3 regions of the Parasutterella muris genome follow, and region 2 is predicted to be linked to each of the others. Evidence: predicted binding sites of a transcription regulator. Region 2 holds the regulator's gene; each other region holds the start of a gene.
What was found. Region 2 encodes sigma-54, which starts transcription at its own class of promoters, with help from an activator protein. Its sites were predicted from a motif close to TGGCANGNAANCTGCTTT; they were not measured.

Region 1 (6,520 bases), on a different contig from region 2:
GGTTCCTACGCTAAGGAATTCCTCCTTGAAAACAAGGTCGGCGCTCCGATGCTTCGTTCTATCCGTGCTCAGACTGCGGCTCATCCGATTGAAGTCGTCGGCGCTCGCCTGCGCGGCATGATGCCCTTCATCTCTGCTCATCGTCATATCGACCGCAGCAAGAACTAATCAAAGGCGTTTTGCTTAAATAAAAAATCAGCGGCCCAACGAGGCCGCTGATTTTTTGGAATGAATTGAGCGTTATTCCAAATTCTGAATTTGCTCACGCATCGATTCAATCACCAGTTTCAGATTGACGGAGGTCTGCGTCATATCAATAGAAGCGGCTTTGCTTCCAAGCGTGTTGGCCTCACGATTTAATTCCTGCATTAAAAAGTCGAGTCTGCGTCCGACTGCGCCGCCTTTGTCTAAAACACGGCGAACTTCGCGCACATGGGTGCGAAGCCGCTCCATCTCTTCATTAACGTCAATCTTGATGCCGTAAAGCGTCACCTCCTGACGAATGCGGTCGTTGATTTCCTCTTTGGAGATCTGGCTGTTTTCCGAAAGTGTTTGCGTGAGCGCCTCATCAAGCCGCTCGACAAGCTTCTCTTTCATGGTGTGAAGAATCAGAGGAATTTTCGGTTCAAGCTCATCGACCAGCGCGTCGATCTGTCCGCAGTACTTCAAAAGAACGTTCTTCAGGGCTTCGCCTTCGCGCAGGCGGCTCTCCTTAAAGAGCTGCAGACAGTCGCGAACACCGGCCAAAATCGATTCTTCAAATTTTTCTTTATCCGTTTCGGGAGTTTCCAGAATTCCTTCAAACTGCAGAATGGCCGTTACGGATAATTTGGCCGCGTTAGGCGCCAGCGCAAGTACCTGCTCCTGCATGGAAAGAAGTTTAGAAAGCGCCTGTTCGTTGATATGAGAAGCGCTGATCGCGGAGGAAGCCGTAAGATTAAAGCGAACTTCAACTTTGCCTCTGGCGACGGTCGAGGCGACTAATTCGCGAATTTTAGGCTCAAACGGCCGAAACTCTTCCAGGCATCTGAAGCTGAAATCTAAAAAACGTGAATTGACAGAGCGGACATCAATATTTAATTCGCCAAGTTCGGTCTGAATCTTGACGTTTCCGTATCCTGTCATGCTGGAAACTGTACCCATGAAATTCTCCCAAACGGAAGCGCTGAAAAAAGTCGCTTCCTAACATTAGGTATGCATTGTAATCTCGCGGAGCGGTTAAAGGACCTTTTGTACCAGCTTTAGGGAGCCGTCAGTCGATGACGCGCGAGGCCTATAATGTCCGCAGCAGATAAGCGGCGTTTGCACGCGATACATTATCCGGAGAAAACAATGACCGAAGAGCTTCAGCTGAGACCGAGCGGAAGGAACCCATCCGAACTCCGTTCCGTTCGAATCACGCCAAACTGTAATAAATACGCGGAAGGATCCTGTCTGATCGAGATGGGGGATACGAAAGTCATCTGCACGGCAAGCGCGGATTTTCGCATTCCGTCCTGGATGGCCGAAAGCGGAAAAGGGTGGGTTACCGCTGAGTACGGCATGCTGCCGAGAGCGACCGGCACGAGAAACGACCGCGAGGCCGCTAAAGGAAAACAGAGCGGCAGAACTCAGGAGATTCAGAGACTCATCGGCCGCTCTCTGAGGGCGGCGGTTGATCTCTCAAAACTCGGCCCCATGACGCTGAAAATCGACTGTGATGTGATCCAGGCTGACGGAGGAACAAGATGCGCCTCTATCACCGGCGCCTATGTCGCGCTAGCGCTCGCTGTCGCAAAACTGCAGAAAGAGGGGCGCTTTGAAGAAAATCCGCTTTCCGCTCAGGTGGCGGCGCTCTCCGTGGGCATCTACAACGGTACTCCGGTCTGCGACCTTGACTATATCGAGGATTCTCACTGCGGAACGGATATGAATGTCGTCATGACAAACCAGGGCGGATTTGTAGAACTGCAGGGGACCGCCGAAGGTCGAGTCTTTACCCGTCAGGAGCTGAATCAGCTGCTCGATCTGGCCGAGAACGGTCTCTCTCAGCTTTTTGAATACCAGAGAAGCGCTATTGAAGAAGGAAAAGCCGCCAATGAATAGAAAGATCGTACTTGCAAGCAATAACAAGAAAAAAATGAAAGAAATGCAGGAGCTGCTTGCTCCGATGGGTGCCGAAGTGATCGCCCAGGGATCGCTAGGCATCCCGGCTGCGGAAGAACCCTTCTGCACATTTATGGAGAACGCGCTCGCCAAGGCACGCCACGCCGCAAAGCACAGCGGTCTGCCTGCGATCGCGGATGATTCCGGTATCTGTGCGGACGCATTAGGCGGCATGCCGGGTGTTTACAGCGCGCGATATGCGGGAGAGCCTTCGAATGATGCGGCAAACAACGCCAAACTCGTGAACGCGCTCAAGGGACACACTGATCGAAGCGCGCACTACGTATGCGTGCTCTGCGCGGTACGTTCTGCGGATGATCCGGAACCGCTGATCGCGATTGATTTCTGGGAAGGAGAGATCGCTGAAGAGCCCAAAGGCGAGGGCGGCTTTGGATATGATCCTTATTTCATCGTGGGTCCTGACGGCAGACGAGCTGCCGAGATGAGCGCTGAGGAAAAGAACACGGTGAGCCATCGCGGCAAAGCGATGCGCAGGATGAGCGAGCTTCTGCAGCGCCGCTGGGGTTGGAAGTTTTGAAGCCGATTCCTCTTTCTCTGTACATCCATTGGCCCTGGTGCCTGAAAAAATGTCCGTACTGTGACTTTAATTCACACGGGGTCAAAGGCGAAATATCGGAGCAGCGCTACACCGAGGCGATCTGTCGTTCCATGCGCGAACAAGTGCAGTTTGCTGCAGACAGACCTCTGGAAACTGTCTTCTTCGGAGGCGGCACGCCCTCTCTGATGTTGGCAGAGTCTCTGGAGAAAATTCTGGCCTGCGCTGATGAGACCTTCGGACTGGTGAGCGGCGCGGAGATTACGCTTGAATCCAATCCGGGAACATTTGAACTCGCTAAATTCAAAGACTTTAAATCAGCCGGCGTCAATCGGCTTTCTCTTGGCGTGCAGAGCTTTGAAGATCAAAAGCTTCGCTCGCTCGGCCGCGTGCACAATGCTCGGGAAGCCAAGGAAGCGGCGCTCGGAGTGCGCGAAATTTTTGACAACTTTAATCTCGACCTGATGTTCGGTCTGCCGAATCAAAGCTTGGAAGATCTCAAACAGGAACTGGCCTTTATCGCGCAGATTGATCCGCCGCATCTGTCCTATTACCAGCTGACTCTGGAGCCGAATACTTATTTTGCTAAATATCCGCCCGAAGGAATTCCTAATGAAGACACACTCGAGGATATGACCGAACTTATCGCGCAGTACACGACCGATCTCGCGCTTGAGCATTACGAGGTATCCGCATATGCCAAAAGCGGTCATCGGTGCCGGCATAACCTGAATTACTGGGGTTTCGGAGACTATCTTGCGGTCGGTCCGGGAGCGCACGGCAAGTACAGCCACGATAAAGAGATTCATCGCTTTTATAACTACAGGGATCCGGCGCGCTGGCTCCTCTGTCAGAACCGCGGAGAATCATTTGTCTCGCATACTGAAAAAGTTCCTTCTGAGGCGATTCCGTTTGAATTCATGCTGAACGTACTCAGACTTCGGGATGGGGTGCCGAGAGATTATTGGGAGCAGCGGGCGTTTGTCAGCTGGTCTGAAGTCGAGCCCGTTTGGCGAGTCCTTGAAAAGGACGGACTTGTTGAAGATCCTAAAAAGCGTATTTGCTGTACCGAAAAAGGGTGGCGGTATCTGAATGAGGTGCTGGAAGCTTTTTTGTGATGCACTAAATAAGCGCGCATCAAAAAAGTGCAGAAAAATCCGCATAAAGCACCAAAAAAGTGCATTATGGTGGAGATTTTCCAAAAACAGGAATAGACGCAGGGGAGCGGGCGTGATTTTTAGCGCGTCTTTTTTGGCACGCTTCTTGCTTATTCACCGGTGAAAACCAATTTATTCTTAGTTCTACCGATCTAAAGGAGATATCATGGCTAAGTCCATAGAAGATGTCATGCAGATGCTGACAGAAAACGACGTTAAGTTCGTTGACCTTCGATTTACAGATTTTATAGGCAAAGAGCAGCACGTTTCCGTTCCGGTGTCCGCTTTTGATGAAGACAAATTTGAGGAAGGCCATGCTTTTGACGGCTCTTCCATTACCGGCTGGAAGGGCATCGAAGCGAGCGACATGCTGCTGATGCCGCAGCCCTCAAGCGCACGCATGGATCCTTTTGCCGACGAAGGGCAGGAAACCCTGATCCTGACCTGCAGTGTTGTCGAACCTGCGACCGGCAAAGGCTATGACAGAGACCCGCGCAGCATCGCCAATCGCGCTGAAGCCTATCTGAAGAGCACCGGCATCGGCGATACCGCGTTCTTCGGCCCCGAACCCGAATTCTTTATTTTCAACGGCGTCAGCTGGGGCTGTGATATGAACCGCAGCTTCTTCAAGATCGAGTCCGATGAGGGCTTCTGGTCGAATGCCGACTCAATGGACGGCGCAAACGGCGGCCATCGTCCCAGAGTCAAAGGCGGCTATTTCCCGGTTGCTCCGGTGGATTCTTTAAACAGTGTCCGCGCCAGTATGTGCCTGCTTCTTGAACAGCAGGGTGTTCCCGTTGAGGTCCACCACCATGAAGTCGGCGGATGCGGTCAGTGCGAAATCGGTACTCTGTTCAGCACACTTACCGAAAGAGCCGACTGGACTCAGATTCTCAAGTACACCGTTTGGAACGTCGCAGCCGCCTACGGTATGACAGCAACCTTCATGCCCAAACCCGTCGTTGGCGATAACGGCTCCGGCATGCATGTTCATCAGTCCATTTGGAAGGACGGCAAGAACCTCTTCGCAGGCAACGGTTATGCAGGTCTCTCTGATCTCGCCCTTTATTACATCGGCGGCGTGATCAAACATGCCCGGGCTCTGAACGCGATTACCAATCCGACCACCAACAGCTATCGTCGTTTGGTTCCGGGTTTTGAAGCTCCGGTTAAGCTCGCTTATTCCGCACGCAACCGTTCCGCCTCTTTGCGTATCCCGTATGTGGCCAGCGAAAAGGCCCGCCGCGTTGAAGTTCGCTTCCCGGATCCGATGGCTAACCCCTATCTTGCCTTTGCCGCTCTGCTGATGGCCGGTATCGACGGTATCCAGAACAAGATCCATCCGGGCGAAGCCGCAGACAAGAATCTTTATGATCTTCCGCCTGAAGAAAACGCGAAGATCCCGACCGTCTGCTCTTCTTTGGAACAGGCGCTTGACGCGCTTGCTGATGATCACGCTTTCCTTACTGCCGGCGGAGTGTTTAGCGAGGACATGATTGCCGCTTACATCGATATGAAGCGTCAGGAAGTCACTCGTGTTCAGATGGCTGTTACACCTGAAGAATACGATATGTATTACTCCCTGTAATAGGGTCTCTCCGTCGTGAAGACGGACAAAACGAAGACCGAGCGAGGTTGAGATGAGCTTAGATAAATTGGATTTTGAAAGTTTTGATCTGCTTCGGCTCGGTCTAATTGTTTGCGATGAAAACGCGCGGATTCTTTACGCCAATACCACCGTTCAGTTTTATCTTGGCCAGAGCGCGAAACTTCTCAAGGATCGGTCGATATATACCGTACTGCCGTGTGCGGAACCGTGGATTCAAAACTATTACAAGCGTCCGGATGTTTCGTATCTGGTGCAGTCGGAACTCTGCGAGATGCTTCGGCCGCCTAAAGAGCCGAAGCAGGTTTTTGTGACTTGCCATCCGATGGCCGACGATCCGCGCTATCTTTTTTTTGAGATTTCTCCGGCAGCAAAAGCGCTTCTGATTTCCCACGAGCGCCACATGAACGAACTGTCGGAAAATACACGCCGGCTGCTGCGCAATCTAGCGCATGAAATCAAAAATCCGCTCGGAGGCATCAGAGGTGCCGCTCAGCTCTTAGAGACCGAATTGTCGGATCCGGAACAGAAAGAATATACGGAAGTCGTGATTAGCGAAGCGGATCGTCTGCAGTCGCTCGTCGATAAGCTGCTTGCGCCGTATCGGCAGTCATATAATCCCGCGCCGACCAATGTTCATGAAGTACTTGAGCGGGTACGCCTGCTGGTGGAAGCGGAATTTCAGGACAGACTGCAGATTGTCAGGGATTACGACATCAGTGCTCCGGAAATTACCGCTGACCGAGGTCAGCTCACGCAGATTTTTCTGAATCTGATGCGTAATGCGGCAGAAGCGCTTTCGGTACGGATGTGGGAGGGAACGGCTGAGATTCGACTGAAAACGCGTGTGGTGCACCATGTTTCGATCGGCGAAGAAATTAAAAAAGCTGCGCTGAATATTCATGTTATCGATAACGGTGAGGGGATTCCGCAGGAGCTTTTGGACAGCATTTTCTATCCGCTCGTAAGCGGCAAAGAGAAGGGGAGCGGACTCGGGCTCTCATTGGTCCAATCGTTCGTAGAGCGGCACGGCGGAACTATATCCGTCAGCAGCGA
Region 2 (6,520 bases):
ATCGCTGGTTTCGGCGGCGGCCCCGGCGTGACCACATACGGAGAAAACATTGGCGTGATGGCGGCTACCCGCGTCTACTCTACCTTGATTTTCCCCGTAGCCGGTCTGTTTGCGATTCTGCTGAGCTTCTCGCCGAAGTTTGGTGCGGTCATTCAAACTATCCCAGGTCCGCTTCTCGGAGCGGTTTCTGTGGTGGTATTCGGATTTATTGCCGCTGCCGGTGTGCGCATCATGATTGAAAACAAAATTGATCTTGCCAGCAGCAAGAACTTAATCGTGACTGCGGTTACACTGATTATCGGCGCAGGCGATTTCTCTCTGAAGATTGGCGGTTTTGAACTTGGAGGCATCGGTACAGCGACCCTTGCCGCAATTCTGCTCAACCTCATTATGGAAGACAGAAAGCAGTCGGCCTAATCATTTTTTAATTTTATTCAGCCGCCCGATGTTTCATTGAGGCGGCTAATTTTTTTTGATTTGAATGAAAAAGAGCGATCCCGCACGAGCGATTATTGAGTGGCAGAAGCAATTCGGCCGACATGATTTGCCCTGGCAGCAAACCACTGAACCTTATCCGCGCTGGGTTGCTGAAATCATGCTTCAGCAGACTCAGGTAAAGACTGTTATTCCTTACTATTTGAAATTTATGTCGCGGTTCCCGACAGTTAAAGCGCTTGCTAAAGCCGACCGGGAGGAAGTATTTCAGCTTTGGGCAGGGCTCGGTTATTACAGTCGGGCGGAGAATCTGCATCGCTGCGCACAGGAGGTCGCAGAGCGATACAACGGAGTTTTCCCGACAGAGATATCGGATCTTGTGACACTTTCAGGTATCGGCCGTTCAACAGCGGGAGCGATACGCAGCGCATGTACGGACATTCCGTCTCCGATATTAGACGGTAATGTCAAACGGGTTTTATCCCGTCTGCTGCTTATTGGTGACGGGCTCAGTGCATCAGCACTCGATAAGAAGCTGTGGCTTGCAGCCGAAGAGATCCAGCCTAAGGAAGAGGGAAGAGCCTATGCACAGGCAATGATGGATTTGGGCGCGACTGTTTGCGTCAGAAACAGACCGCGCTGTGAAGTTTGTCCTCTTCAGAAAATGTGCCGAGCATGTGCCGAAGGACTTCAGGAAAGCTATCCGCCCAAAAAGAAACGCGCTCCTGTGCCGGAAGAACCGATCCATATGCTGATCTACGTCAGGGACGGAAAAGTTCTTCTAATCAAGAGAGAAAGTCGGTACTGGAAAAATCTTTGGGTCCTTCCTGAGGCGCAGGTTTTGCCTTCAGACGCCCGCGAATGCGGATTCATCACGCATCGGCTGACGCACCTGAAACTGATGATTTCGCTCAGTACGGTTCCGCTCTCGTCTCCCCCCGAAGGTCGATGGTTCACATTGGAAGAGCTGACAAACGCAGCTGTTGCGACGCCTTTAAAGACGTTCTTACTGGAATTTCTTGCTTAGGCAGGAAAAATTATTTTGCGGCGTCGAGCGTGCGGTGGCGCGTAATGACGCCCTCACAGCGCTCGGAGAAATATTTTCCGAGCTGCTCGCAAATATAGACGGAGCGGTGCTGTCCGCCCGTACAGCCGATTGAGACCGTAAGGTAGTGCCGATTCTGTGCTTCGTAGTGGGGAAGCCACTTTTCCACAAAACCACGGATGTCTTCGAACATGCTTCGAACGAGAGGTTCCTTGCTGAGGAAATCGATAACCGGCTGATCTTTTCCGTTTAGCGGCCGAAGCTCTTCAACCCAATAGGGGTTAGGAAGGCAGCGAACGTCGAAGACCAAGTCACTGGCGATCGGCAGTCCTTTTTTGAACCCGAATGATTCGAAAGTGAGGAGGATGGCGCCTTTTTTGGCGTTGACGAAGCTGCGCACCCAATGCTTCAGTGTGTTGGGGAGCATTCCTGTGGTGTCAATGATATGCGCGTCATCCATGATCGGCTCGAGCAGTTTCCTTTCTCTTTCAATCGCTTCAACCAGCGTTTCGGGAGAATCTGAGTCGGCTTGGCTTAGAGGGTGCTGACGCCTGGTCTCGGAATATCTTTGGACAAGCGCATCTGTTGAAGCTGTCAGGCACAGTATCCTTAAATGCACACCGGAAGCGACCAGATCTTCAAGATCGCGGCTGAGCTCGGAGAGTGAAACATCGCTGCGTGCATCCAGTGAAACGGCAAGATGCTCTCTTCGGACGGAATGAAGATGCTTTGTGACAGGCACGACATATTTACCGGGCAGATTGTCGATACAGTAGTAGCCCAGATCTTCAAGCTGCTTCAGCGCGATTGATTTACCGCTTCCGGACAGGCCGGTCACCAAGATTAACTGCATTTCAAGTCCCCGTTTTTACAAGCCGTCCTCGGCCATCATAAGTTTGCGCTGCCGCTGGAAGAATTCCTCAATTGTGTTGATTCCCCGCAGCTGAAGGATCGCGCTTCGAACGGCGGCTTCGACCAGCACGGCAAGGTTTCGTCCGCCGCCGACTGGAATGATCATTTTTCTGATCGGCTGTCCGAGCACTTCGGTGAACAGTTCTGTCTCGGGCAGTCTTTCCATGAGTTCGCCCTGATCAAACTGCTTGAGTTCAGCCACAAGGTTAAGCCGCATTTTGCGGCGTACCGCAGTTTCTCCGAAGATTGTTTTAATGTCGAGCAGACCGATTCCACGGACCTCCAGGAGGTTCGCAAGTAACGCGGGCGCCGATCCCTCGACCCAATCAGGCGCTCTTTGAATGAAATCGACCACATCGTCTGCGACCAGACCGTGTCCTCGTGTGACTAATTCCAAGCCAAGCTCGCTTTTGCCGATGCCGCTTTGACCGGAGAGGAGAATGCCCATGCCGAATACATCCATAAAAACGCCGTGCATTGAACAGCTTGGCGCAAGCAGGCGAACAATGTATTGTCTTACGAGTGTCAGGACCCGCTCCGGCGTTTCCGAAGTGCTGAAAACAACCAGATCGTGTTCTATCAGCGCCTGCACCATATCCGGCTGCAGGCTAAGGTTAGCGCAGAGGACAAAGCCGAGAGATTTGTCTGAGGCAAGTTTCGCGATCAAGCTCTTTCGGGATTCTGAGCCGATTTGATCAAAGAATGCGATTTCAGCCGGTCCGAGAATGTGTAGTCGATCTGGGTGAATAATGTTTAGGAATCCGACTGCGAGTGTCGGATAGTTAACAGCGTTGGGCGAGAGCTCAATCGAATCTCCCGCATGAGACTGGCCGTAGAGCCAGTTGAAATCAAACTTGCGCTTGCAGAGGGTGAAGAGCTGCTGATAAGTTGCCATAAAAATCTAACTCTCACGTTTATCCGATTCGTACTTCTCAGCGCACCATTTATTCAGAGCTTCGCAAAATTTTTCCGAAGTGTTGGCCTGAGATAATTTTGTTCGGATGGATTCGTCGGAAAAAATTTCCGCGGCGCCGGCCAGAAGTTCAAGATGTTCGCTGCAGGCTTCTTCCGGAGCCAAGAGAAAGAACAGACTGTGCGTCGGTTCTTCTCCGGCGCGGGCGGGTTCGAGCTGCCCGTGCAGCCGGATGAAAAGGGCGCATGGCTGACTTAGGTTTGGAAGGCGGCAGTGCGGCAGAGAAATTCCGTAGCCGAGATAAGTAGAGCCAAGCTTTTCCCGCGCGATGAGTGCGTCGAACACCTCCTTGCGATCCAGTCGGTAAATCAGCGACAGAGCTTGAGCGGCTTGTTCGAATACACGTTTCTTACTGCTCGGTGAAATACCAAGCAGAATATTTTCGGGCTTTAGAAGCAGGCACAGTGCATTCATAATGCGTCACTCGATTTGATCAATCAGTTATTGTAAACGTGAATCAGCGAATTTTTTTACGCTGAGAAGCCGGTGCGATTCCAAGTGCATCGCGATATTTAGCGACCGTTCTCCGTGCGGCGGAGAACCCTCGCTCAGAGAGAAGCTCGGTGATTTTCGCGTCTGAGAGTGGTTTAGAAGGATTTTCAGAGGCGATAAGTCTTGCAATTTCGTTTTTGACTGCGATTGATGAAACCGCTTCATTGGAGTCACCGATTTGCGAAGAGAAGAAATATTTCAGCTCAAAGACGCCTCTTGCGCACTGCAGGTATTTTCCTGAAACGACTCTGGAGACGGTTGACTCGTGCAGCTCAAGTTCGTCTGCAATTTGGCGAAGGACCAAAGGGCGCATGCAGAGCGGTCCGGATTCAAAAAAATCGGATTGCCGCCGCACGAGCGCCTGAGTGACGCGAAGCAGTGTGATACGCCTATGTTCGATGTTTTTGATCAGCTCGGATGCTTCATGGAGTCTGTCTTTCCACAGCTGGTCATGACAGCTGTCGGTGACGGCCTCAGCATAAATTCGGTTAAGCCTGACTTTCGGCAGCGAAGCCTCGATCAGTTCGGCGCACCAGCCTTCGCCTGTCTTGCGAACAAGAATTTCCGGAGTGACATAGTTAATAGAATCCGTTGAAAATTCTGAGGCAGGATGCGGTGTTAGAGCGGCAATCAGGCGAACAGCCTCTTCCAGCTCCTTGGATGCGCATCCGAGGAGCGGGCGAATTTTATCGAAACTTCGTTTCGCGAGCAGCTCCAAATGCTCTTGGACGATTTGAGAGGCCAGCGCGCAGATTACCGGATCAGACTGCATTGACAATCTGCGATGATTCAGCTGGATTAGCAGAGATTCTTTGTAGTCGCGGGCACCAATTCCGGAGGGCTCGAAACTCTGCAGCAGTTTCAAAGCGGCCTTCCAATCGGAGAGCCTGATTTCGGCCGGCATCTTTGCCTCCTCTGCGAGCCGTTCAATAGGCGCGGAAAGGAAACCGTTGTCGTCCAATGAGCCGATAAGCCAGGCAAGAAGACTTTTTTCTTTATCCGAGAGAGAAAGACAGCCGACTTGCCGCAGTAAATGCTCAGCCAGACTTTCCGGATGTTCTTTTCGCTCCCAGGGTTCCTGATCGGAGGCGGTGCCTTCCCAGCGCAGCTGCTGATCCGAGTCGAAACTGTCGGCAGCCTCTTCACTCGTATCGGAGACTTCAAGCAGGGGGTTTTGATCAATTGCTTCGTTAATGAGCTGTGTCAGCTCAGCAGTTGAAAGCTGAAGGATGGATATGGCATGTCTCAGTTCCGGCGTAAGCGCCATGCGCTGAGACTGCTGCAGTGAAAGCGTCTGAGCCATAGCTCCTACATAGAGAAATTATCGCCGAGGTATGCGTTGCGCACGAGCGGATTTTCCACGATTGCCTCAGGTTTTCCGCTGGCTAGTACGCTTCCGTCGCTGATGATATAGGCGTGGTCGCAGATGCCGAGTGTTTCGCGTACGTTATGGTCGGTAATGAGGACGCCGATGCCGCGTTCTTTTAAGTAGTGAACGATGCGCTGGATTTCGATAACTGCGATCGGGTCTACGCCGGCGAACGGCTCATCGAGAAGAATAAATCTCGGTCTTGCGGCGAGCGCTCGGGCAATTTCCGTACGGCGTCTTTCTCCGCCAGAGACGGTCGGAGCCAGATTGTTTCGGATATGCGTGATCTGAAGCTCGTTGAGCAGGTTGTCCAGTTCTTCCTTAATTTGTTTCTTTGAGAGCGCAGAGCCGTCCGGATTAGTTTGAAGCTCCAGGATCGCCTGAATATTTTCTTCGACCGTGAGCGTACGAAATACACTGTTTTCCTGCGGCAGATACGTAATGCCGATACGCGCGCGTTTATAAATCGGAAGGTGCTGAATCGACTCGCCGTTCAGAAGGATTTGGCCGCCGTTGGATGCGACCAGTCCGACAATCATATAGAACGTAGTTGTTTTGCCGGCTCCGTTCGGTCCGAGCAGTCCCACGACTTCGCCGCTGTGCAGCCGCAGAGAGACGTCTTTGACAACCGTTCGCTGTCCGTAGATTTTCTTTAGGTTGAGCGCTTCAAGGACATTTGCTCCGTCCAGACTGTGTTTCTCGCTCATCTCTTAATTCCTTTGCTCGGCTGAAGTTCGATCGGTTTAGACGCGTCGAAATTGCTGTCGCGCGGCGCAATCACAGTGGATACTCTGCCGGCTGAGCCGCGATTCTTACTGCCGACAACGTCAGCGGTGGATGTAGTCATGTTGTAGGTAATGACAGTTCCTCTGCTTTCGTCTTTCATGACGCCGTTTTCCGAGCGCGAGACCTGAGCATTGTTGGTCAGAGTGAGTTCATTGGTTTTTTCGTTGTACGTCAGTTTGTCGCCCTTGCCGTGCATCCATTCTTCGACGCCGGGTGTTTTTTCATCTTTACGCTGTTTGAATGTGACGAGCTTTCCCTTTTGAGGCGTCATAACCGCGTGGCGATAGCCCTGAGGATCGATTGTCAAAACAAGTTTCGCACCGCGGATTTCCAAGGTCCCTTGATGGACGGCCACGTCGCCGGTGTAGACCGCGACCTGTTTCACATCGTCGCCATCGAACTTGTCAGAGAAAATTTGGATCGGCTGAGACGAGTCGGCGCTTTCGGCTGAAGCGATTCCCGGCAGAACTGAGCATAAGGCAAGAAGGATGGAGAGGGGCAGTTTTTT
Region 3 (6,520 bases), on a different contig from region 2:
GAAAATGTCTTTGCGCTGCGGGTTAATCGGTCCGGTGCTGTTGTCCTGAAGCACAACGGCGTCAAAGACTTTTTCCTTGCGGAAATCAAAGGTTTTGATCTTGCCGCCGTCGCTGTGGTCAACATAGGTAGACGCCATGCCGGAGGGACGAACGAGTTCCCAGACATTGAACCAGCCGAGATCGGCTGCACCGATGGTCACCATGCGGTTTCTGCGGACCTTTAAGCCGGCGGCCTTGATCAGTCCGTTAACGTTGCCGGACAGGCCGCTTGAGTAATAGGTATAGGAATTGCCGACAAGCATGTAGCTTTCGGGCGCTTTGATCTCTGTGACTTTAGGTCTAACAGAGCATTCCAGAGATTGTGCGGAAAAAGGCAGAATGCAGGCAAAGGCAACCGCTGCGGCTGTTAGGATTCTCATCATCGCTCCTTAGGAAAGTGTAAGCAGTATGATTGTCGTCACGACAGCCGCGGCAGGAAAGGTCTGATTCACAAACTGATTTTGCTAAGCATGCAAAATTTCAGATCTTTTCGCAAAATATAAAAATCCGGTTATTTTCCGAAAATAATTTTTTCCAAGCCCTTGGTATCCGTTCCGGAGAAGATGGGCAGATATTTGCCGTCCTTGTTTTTGAAGACGCCGAGCGGCACAACTGTCAGACCGCTCCATCGTGCGATTTTGGCATTTGACCATACTTCAGCGCGGAACTTCTTGTCGACCTCTTTGCCGGCAGGATTAATGCCGCGGAAGTCCGGATCCTTAAAGTGTTCTTCATGTTCGGCAAGAGCTGCCCAAGGTTTCTTTGAGGAGAGAATCAGCGCGGCCTGATCAAGGCTCAGATCGTTCAGCACGGGAATCGGGAACCAAACAAAATTGACCTTGCCCTGCAGAGGCAGAGAGGCATGCCACAGCTTTGAACACCAGGGACACTGTGTGTCGGACACGATAACGACAGTAGGTTCGTCGGGTTTGGCATCCGGATTTTTGATGCCGAAGCCGTTGGCAAGCATGGACTCGTAGAGATGTTCAATCTGAGTGCCCGCCCTTAACTCTTCGTATTCGGGATGAGACGGCACGCTGTTCGGACGAATACCGACTTTTTCTTCAGCCAAAGCGAAGGGTGTTAACAATAGAGATGAAGCAAAAAGACAAGTACGACGAAGCATGGTATTCCTCCAAAAACTGCCTTCATTGTATGCGTATGACCTGACAAAAGACGGGTCGGCGGGTGAAATTTGGGACATCCCAAGGGAAATATTCTTCGATATATGTTTCGTCGGATATTTATTGAAGTAAAAGCTAGCTACAATGCAAAGGTTAAAGTGCGCTTGAGCAGAGGAAAAAATGAGCTATTCCATTGGAGAACTTTCAAAAAAATTTAATATCGCGCCGTCTACACTTCGTTACTACGAAAAGGAAGGGCTCCTGTCTCAAGTGAAGCGCAAAGCATCCGGTGTTCGCGAATTTGGCGTGGAAGACTGCAGAACACTGCTCTTGGTGGACTGCCTTAAACAAAGCGGCATGTCGATCAGAGAGATTTCGCAGTTTTCCGAACTTATGCGATGCGGCGACAGAACACTTTCAGAACGAAACGCGACGCTGCAGACTGTGACGGAAACTGTCAAAGAAAATCTGAAGCGGCAGAAACAAAACCTGAAACGACTGCGCTATGAAGCATGGCTTTACGAAAAAGCCTGCCAATACGGGAGTATGGAGAAAGCGAAAAATCTACCGCTTTCAGCTATGCCGAAGAAGATTCGCAAAGTGAAGCAGGAGCTTGACGAGCTCCTTGAAGACTAATCGGTTCGGAGACATCAATATGAAAATTGTCATCACCATCGCCAACTTTTGTGACGACGCTTTAAATTACCTCAAGGATAAAGGGTTTGATGTACACCACTACAGCGGGCCTTCGCTCGGTGCGGGCGTCGCTGACGACACGCTCTTTGAAGTCGTGAAGGACGCGGATGTCATTATTGCCGGAACCGAAACGTATCGTCCGTCTCTGCTTGCTCGTCTGCCCAAGCTGAAACTGATTTCCAGAAACGGTATCGGCTATGACGCAATTGATCAGGAGGGTCTTAAGACCAACGGCATTGGACTCACGCGCACCAGAGGGTTTGTAGAAGGAGCGGTTGCCGAGCAGATCATGGCTTACATCCTGTATTTTGCGCGCCGCATTGATCAGCAGAATGCACTGATGCACGCGCATCAGTGGAAGAGCAAGCTCGAGCCCGGTGCAAAAAACCATACGCTTGGTCTGGTCGGGTTCGGCGGAATCGGTACTGAAACCGCTAAACGCGCGGTTCCTTTCGGCATGAAGGTGCTTTATTACTGTCGCCATCCCAATCCGCAGGAGCCGACCTACGGAGCTGAGTATGCTGAGCTCGACGAGCTGCTTGCACAAAGTGACTATGTCGCGGCCTGTGTTCCGCTGACGGATGAAACGTATCACTTTTTTGATGCGAAGAAAATCGCGAAGATGAAAAAAGGCGCCTGCCTGATCAATATCGCCCGAGGTCCGGTTGTGGATGAACACGCCCTGGCTGATTCGCTCAAGTCCGGACATTTATCTTCCTGCGCGGTGGATGTTTATCCGAAGGAGCCCTGTACGGATTCTCCGCTCATTGACTGTCCGACTGCGGTTCTGACGCCGCATACAGCCTCATCGACCGTGGAGAATATGCGTGAAATGAATTTTGCGGCCGCTGACAACGTGATTAATTATCTGAACGGCGCATTAGATCCTAAATATCTGGTGGTGCAGGGCAGCCGCGCGTAGGGACGGTCCTTTCAGAAGGTTAAGTGGATAAAAGAAACGGCCGAAATTGATTCGGCCGCAAGGTCTTATCCACATGACAAGAGGAAAGCCTCCGTTTCGGAGGCTTTAGCGTTAAGTTCGCGCTTTAGCGGTGTATCTTATAGCGTAGCCACACAAAACCAGAACCTACGGTTTCACAATCAATCAGCTCGAGGCGATTGTTTTTGAGGGGAGACGGCTCTTCGGTACGGCATTCGATAACAGAAGGATGAGCGCTGTTTCCGTCGAGTCCCGGATAAATAATCAGGCTCAGTTCGTCTACAAGGCCCATACCGATGAATGTACCGCAGGTAAGGGCGCCGCCTTCAAGGAGGAGATGCTTGGCATTGAAGTCGGATTCAAGATGTTTTAAAGCACTTTCGGTTTCTTCTTTCTTAGTGCCGGGCGTGCGCATGATGTAAGAGACGCCTACGTCTTCAAGTTCTTTCTGATAAGCGCGTGTGACATGGCTGCCCAAAATCGCGACGATATGTTCGCCGCTCGGAAGGGTCGGGGATTTGTAATGGAGGCGCCCCTGAACGTCAAAAACGACTGCGAGCGGGCGGCCTTCGCGTTTGCCGACGAAAGTCATGGTGTGCATGGTCTTCGGACCTTCCATCGGTTCGCGTTCTTCGATCAGATCCTCACCATATTCGGCCATCGTGTTGCGGCCTACGATCCATCCGTCAGCGGGCATCTTGGCAGCGGTCGCTTCGTAAACATCGCCGACGCCACAAGCGTCGTTATAAAGGGGGCTCCAATATTTAGATAAGAGACGTCCGTCGGCGGACATGATCATGTGGCAGGTAATTTTCATTTTCGGTCTCCTCAATATGCTTGATTGCGCAGGACCTACAAGATAAGCAATTCCGGCTAGGAACTGCGGGGCAGATCCCTATCCTTAGTATGCTCCAAATAGGTTCATAAAGGAAGAGAAAAAAACGTTGAGATCGGTCTTTTTACGGCATTGAGCGCCAGGAAGGTGCGTCTTTTCAGTGTGATTTGTTGAGAAATATTTCTAAGAAAGAAAAAAGCTCCTGATTTTCAGTCTTTCCTGAGTTGGCACGGTTTATGCATGTCAGTGGTTAAGCCCTTACGGGAAACTATAACCATCAGGAGAAATTATGAAACTCATCATTGCGGTGATTAAGCCGTTCAAACTCGACGAGGTGCGCGAAGCGCTGACCGATATCGGTATTACCGGTATGACCGTCTCGGAGGTCAAAGGATTCGGCCGTCAGAAAGGACACACGGAACTGTATCGGGGCGCCGAATATGTGGTGGATTTTCTGCCGAAGATGCAGATTATGGCCGCAGTGCCGGATAACCTTTTGGATCTTGCCTCGGAGGCGATTTCCAAAGCCGCCTACACAGGAAAAATCGGCGACGGAAAAATATTTGTTCTGCCGCTTGAAGAAATCATCAGAATCCGTACAAGTGAAACCGGGGAGGCTGCGATATGAAATGCTTGATTTTCTCTCTAATGCTTCTTTCAAGCCCCGCGGTAATGGCAGAAGAAACAGCGATGAATGCCGCGGATGTGTCCTGGATGCTGGTTGCGACCACGCTGGTGCTATTTATGACAATCCCGGGCATTGCACTCTTTTACGCCGGCATGGTCCGTAAAAAGAATGTACTTTCGGTCGCGATGCAGAGTTTTGCGATTTGCTGCGCATGCACCATTGTTTGGTATGTGTCCGGTTACTCACTTGCATTTACAGAAGGAAGTTTCTTTATCGGCGGTTTAGATCAGGTATTTCTGAAAGGAATCGGCATTAAAACGATGCACGGCTCCATTCCCGAAATGCTGTTCATGATTTTTCAGATGACATTTGCGATTCTGACGCCTGCGCTGATGTGCGGCGCCTTTGCCGAACGAATGAAATTCTCCGCGCTGTTTCTGTTCATGGTTCTTTGGTCGCTCTTTTGCTATGTGCCGGTCTGTCATTGGGTATGGGGACCGGACGGCTGGCTTGCTTTGGCGGGAGCACTTGATTATGCGGGCGGCACGGTTGTTCATATTAATGCCGGCGTCGCGGGTCTGGTCGCCTGTATTGTTCTTGGCAAGCGTGTTGGTTACGGACGGGAGGCGATGGCGCCGCACAACCTCATCATTGCATTAGTCGGCGCCTGCTTCCTCTGGATCGGCTGGTTCGGCTTTAATGGCGGAAGCGGTTTGGCTGCGGATGAAAGAGCGGTAATGGCGATTGTGGTTTCTCAGATTGCCGCGGCGGCTGCGGCGCTTACTTGGATGGCCTGTGAGTATGTCCAGAATCGCCGCTTCACCGTTCTTGGCGCGATTTCGGGTGCAATCGCCGGGCTCGTGGCGATTACTCCGGCCTCAGGCTTTGTAGAACCGATAGCAGCTCTCTTAATCGGCATCTGCGGAGGTTTCGTGTGCTATTTCGGTGCAACCTGGCTCAAATTTAAGCTTGGCTATGATGACTCATTAGACGCTTTCGGTGTGCATGGCGTGGGCGGAATTGTAGGTGCGATTCTCACCGGAGTGTTTGCCACGGAAAGCATTACCGGAGAGGCCATGCGTCCGATGCTTGAGCAGGTCTGGATTCAGGCAGAAAGCGTTATCGCGACGATGGTTTATGCGGCGATCGTAACTTATGTTCTGCTGAAGATCGTTGACAAGCTGATTGGAATTCGAGTTTCTCTCGAAGAGGAACGCATCGGTCTTGACCTTAGCCTTCACGGAGAGCGGGTTGAGTAACTGAGGCGTGGAAATCCGGGGTGCCTTGGGCGCCTCGGATTTCATCCGTTTGTATGAAGTAATTCGTTGGAGGAAAAAGAGTTTTTTTTAATTTTTTTTTCTACACTTTATTTATGCCCTCATTTTTAATCGGGAAAAACCTAACCACAAATTCGGAGATTTAGATGTTTAGAAGAAATTTACTTGCCTGTGTTTCTGCGGCGCTGCTTTTATCCTTCTCTGCGGTACAGGCAAAGTCGCCGACACTTGAAGACGGTGTGCTTCTTGTCGGTACCGATTCAAGCTTTGCACCGTTTGAATTCCTGGCTGAAGACGGCAAAGAATTTACCGGTTTTGACATGGATTTGATCCGTGCGATCGGCAAGCAGCTCGGCTATAAAGTTGTGATTCAAAACATGGGTTTTGACGCCACGGTTCCCGCGCTGCGCACAGGCATTGTCGACGCGGTGATCGCGGGTATGACAATCAATGAAAAACGTAAAAAATTCGTTGACTTCTCAGACCCGTACTACACCTCCGGTCTGATTATCATGGTTCCGACGACAGACACAACAACAAAGTCGATTAAAGATCTGGAAGGAAAGAAGATTGGCGCTCAGATCGGCACAACCGGCATGTTCCGCGCCGAACAGGTCCCCAACGCCAAGGTCGTCACTTTTGCGAACGCCGCGGAAACTTTCCTGGAATTCCAGAACGGCGGTGTTGACGCCGTGATTCAGGACTTCCCGGTTGTCGCCTATTACGTCGCTCAGGGCGGAAACCGCGGCAGACTGGTCGGACCGAAGATGCAGGCTGAAGAATATGGAATCGCAGTTCCCAAAGGCAATGCAGAGCTTCTGAAGCAAATCAACGGTGCGCTTGTCGAATTGAAGAAGAACGGCGAGTTCGGCCGCATTTATAAGAAGTGGTTCGGTGACGAACAGTAAGCGTTAAACGTTCAGGCGACTCCTTAATCGGAGTCGTTTCTGTTTTTAAGTCAATAATTCATCCGTCATTCG

Region 1: a site for sigma-54 is predicted at 3,954-3,971, ahead of glnA (type I glutamate--ammonia ligase). Genes of this name have one in related genera too.
Region 3: a site for sigma-54 is predicted at 3,861-3,878, ahead of NFR90_RS09630 (P-II family nitrogen regulator). Genes of this name have one in related genera too.

Annotation. Positions count from the first base shown of each region.
Region 1 is NZ_CALPCV010000011.1:49,575-56,094, forward strand. It holds gene ilvC (ketol-acid reductoisomerase) at 1-168, shown strand, start outside; gene NFR90_RS05640 (YicC/YloC family endoribonuclease) at 241-1,143, opposite strand; gene rph (ribonuclease PH) at 1,333-2,085, shown strand; gene rdgB (RdgB/HAM1 family non-canonical purine NTP pyrophosphatase) at 2,078-2,683, shown strand; gene hemW (radical SAM family heme chaperone HemW) at 2,680-3,819, shown strand; gene glnA (type I glutamate--ammonia ligase) at 4,025-5,446, shown strand; gene glnL (nitrogen regulation protein NR(II)) at 5,499-6,520, shown strand, end outside.
Region 2 is NZ_CALPCV010000001.1:99,938-106,457, forward strand. It holds gene NFR90_RS00500 (solute carrier family 23 protein) at 1-417, shown strand, start outside; gene mutY (A/G-specific adenine glycosylase) at 482-1,462, shown strand; gene rapZ (RNase adapter RapZ) at 1,473-2,333, opposite strand; gene hprK (HPr(Ser) kinase/phosphatase) at 2,349-3,287, opposite strand; gene NFR90_RS00520 (PTS sugar transporter subunit IIA) at 3,294-3,779, opposite strand; gene rpoN (RNA polymerase factor sigma-54) at 3,823-5,160, opposite strand; gene lptB (LPS export ABC transporter ATP-binding protein) at 5,166-5,933, opposite strand; gene lptA (lipopolysaccharide transport periplasmic protein LptA) at 5,930-6,520, opposite strand, start outside.
Region 3 is NZ_CALPCV010000028.1:9,111-15,630, forward strand. It holds gene NFR90_RS09605 (SGNH/GDSL hydrolase family protein) at 1-420, opposite strand, end outside; gene NFR90_RS09610 (hypothetical protein) at 552-1,166, opposite strand; gene NFR90_RS09615 (MerR family transcriptional regulator) at 1,345-1,800, shown strand; gene NFR90_RS09620 (NAD(P)-dependent oxidoreductase) at 1,820-2,782, shown strand; gene NFR90_RS09625 (dihydrofolate reductase family protein) at 2,907-3,617, opposite strand; gene NFR90_RS09630 (P-II family nitrogen regulator) at 3,925-4,263, shown strand; gene NFR90_RS09635 (ammonium transporter) at 4,260-5,522, shown strand; gene NFR90_RS09640 (basic amino acid ABC transporter substrate-binding protein) at 5,687-6,448, shown strand; gene NFR90_RS09645 (LysR family transcriptional regulator) at 6,494-6,520, opposite strand, start outside.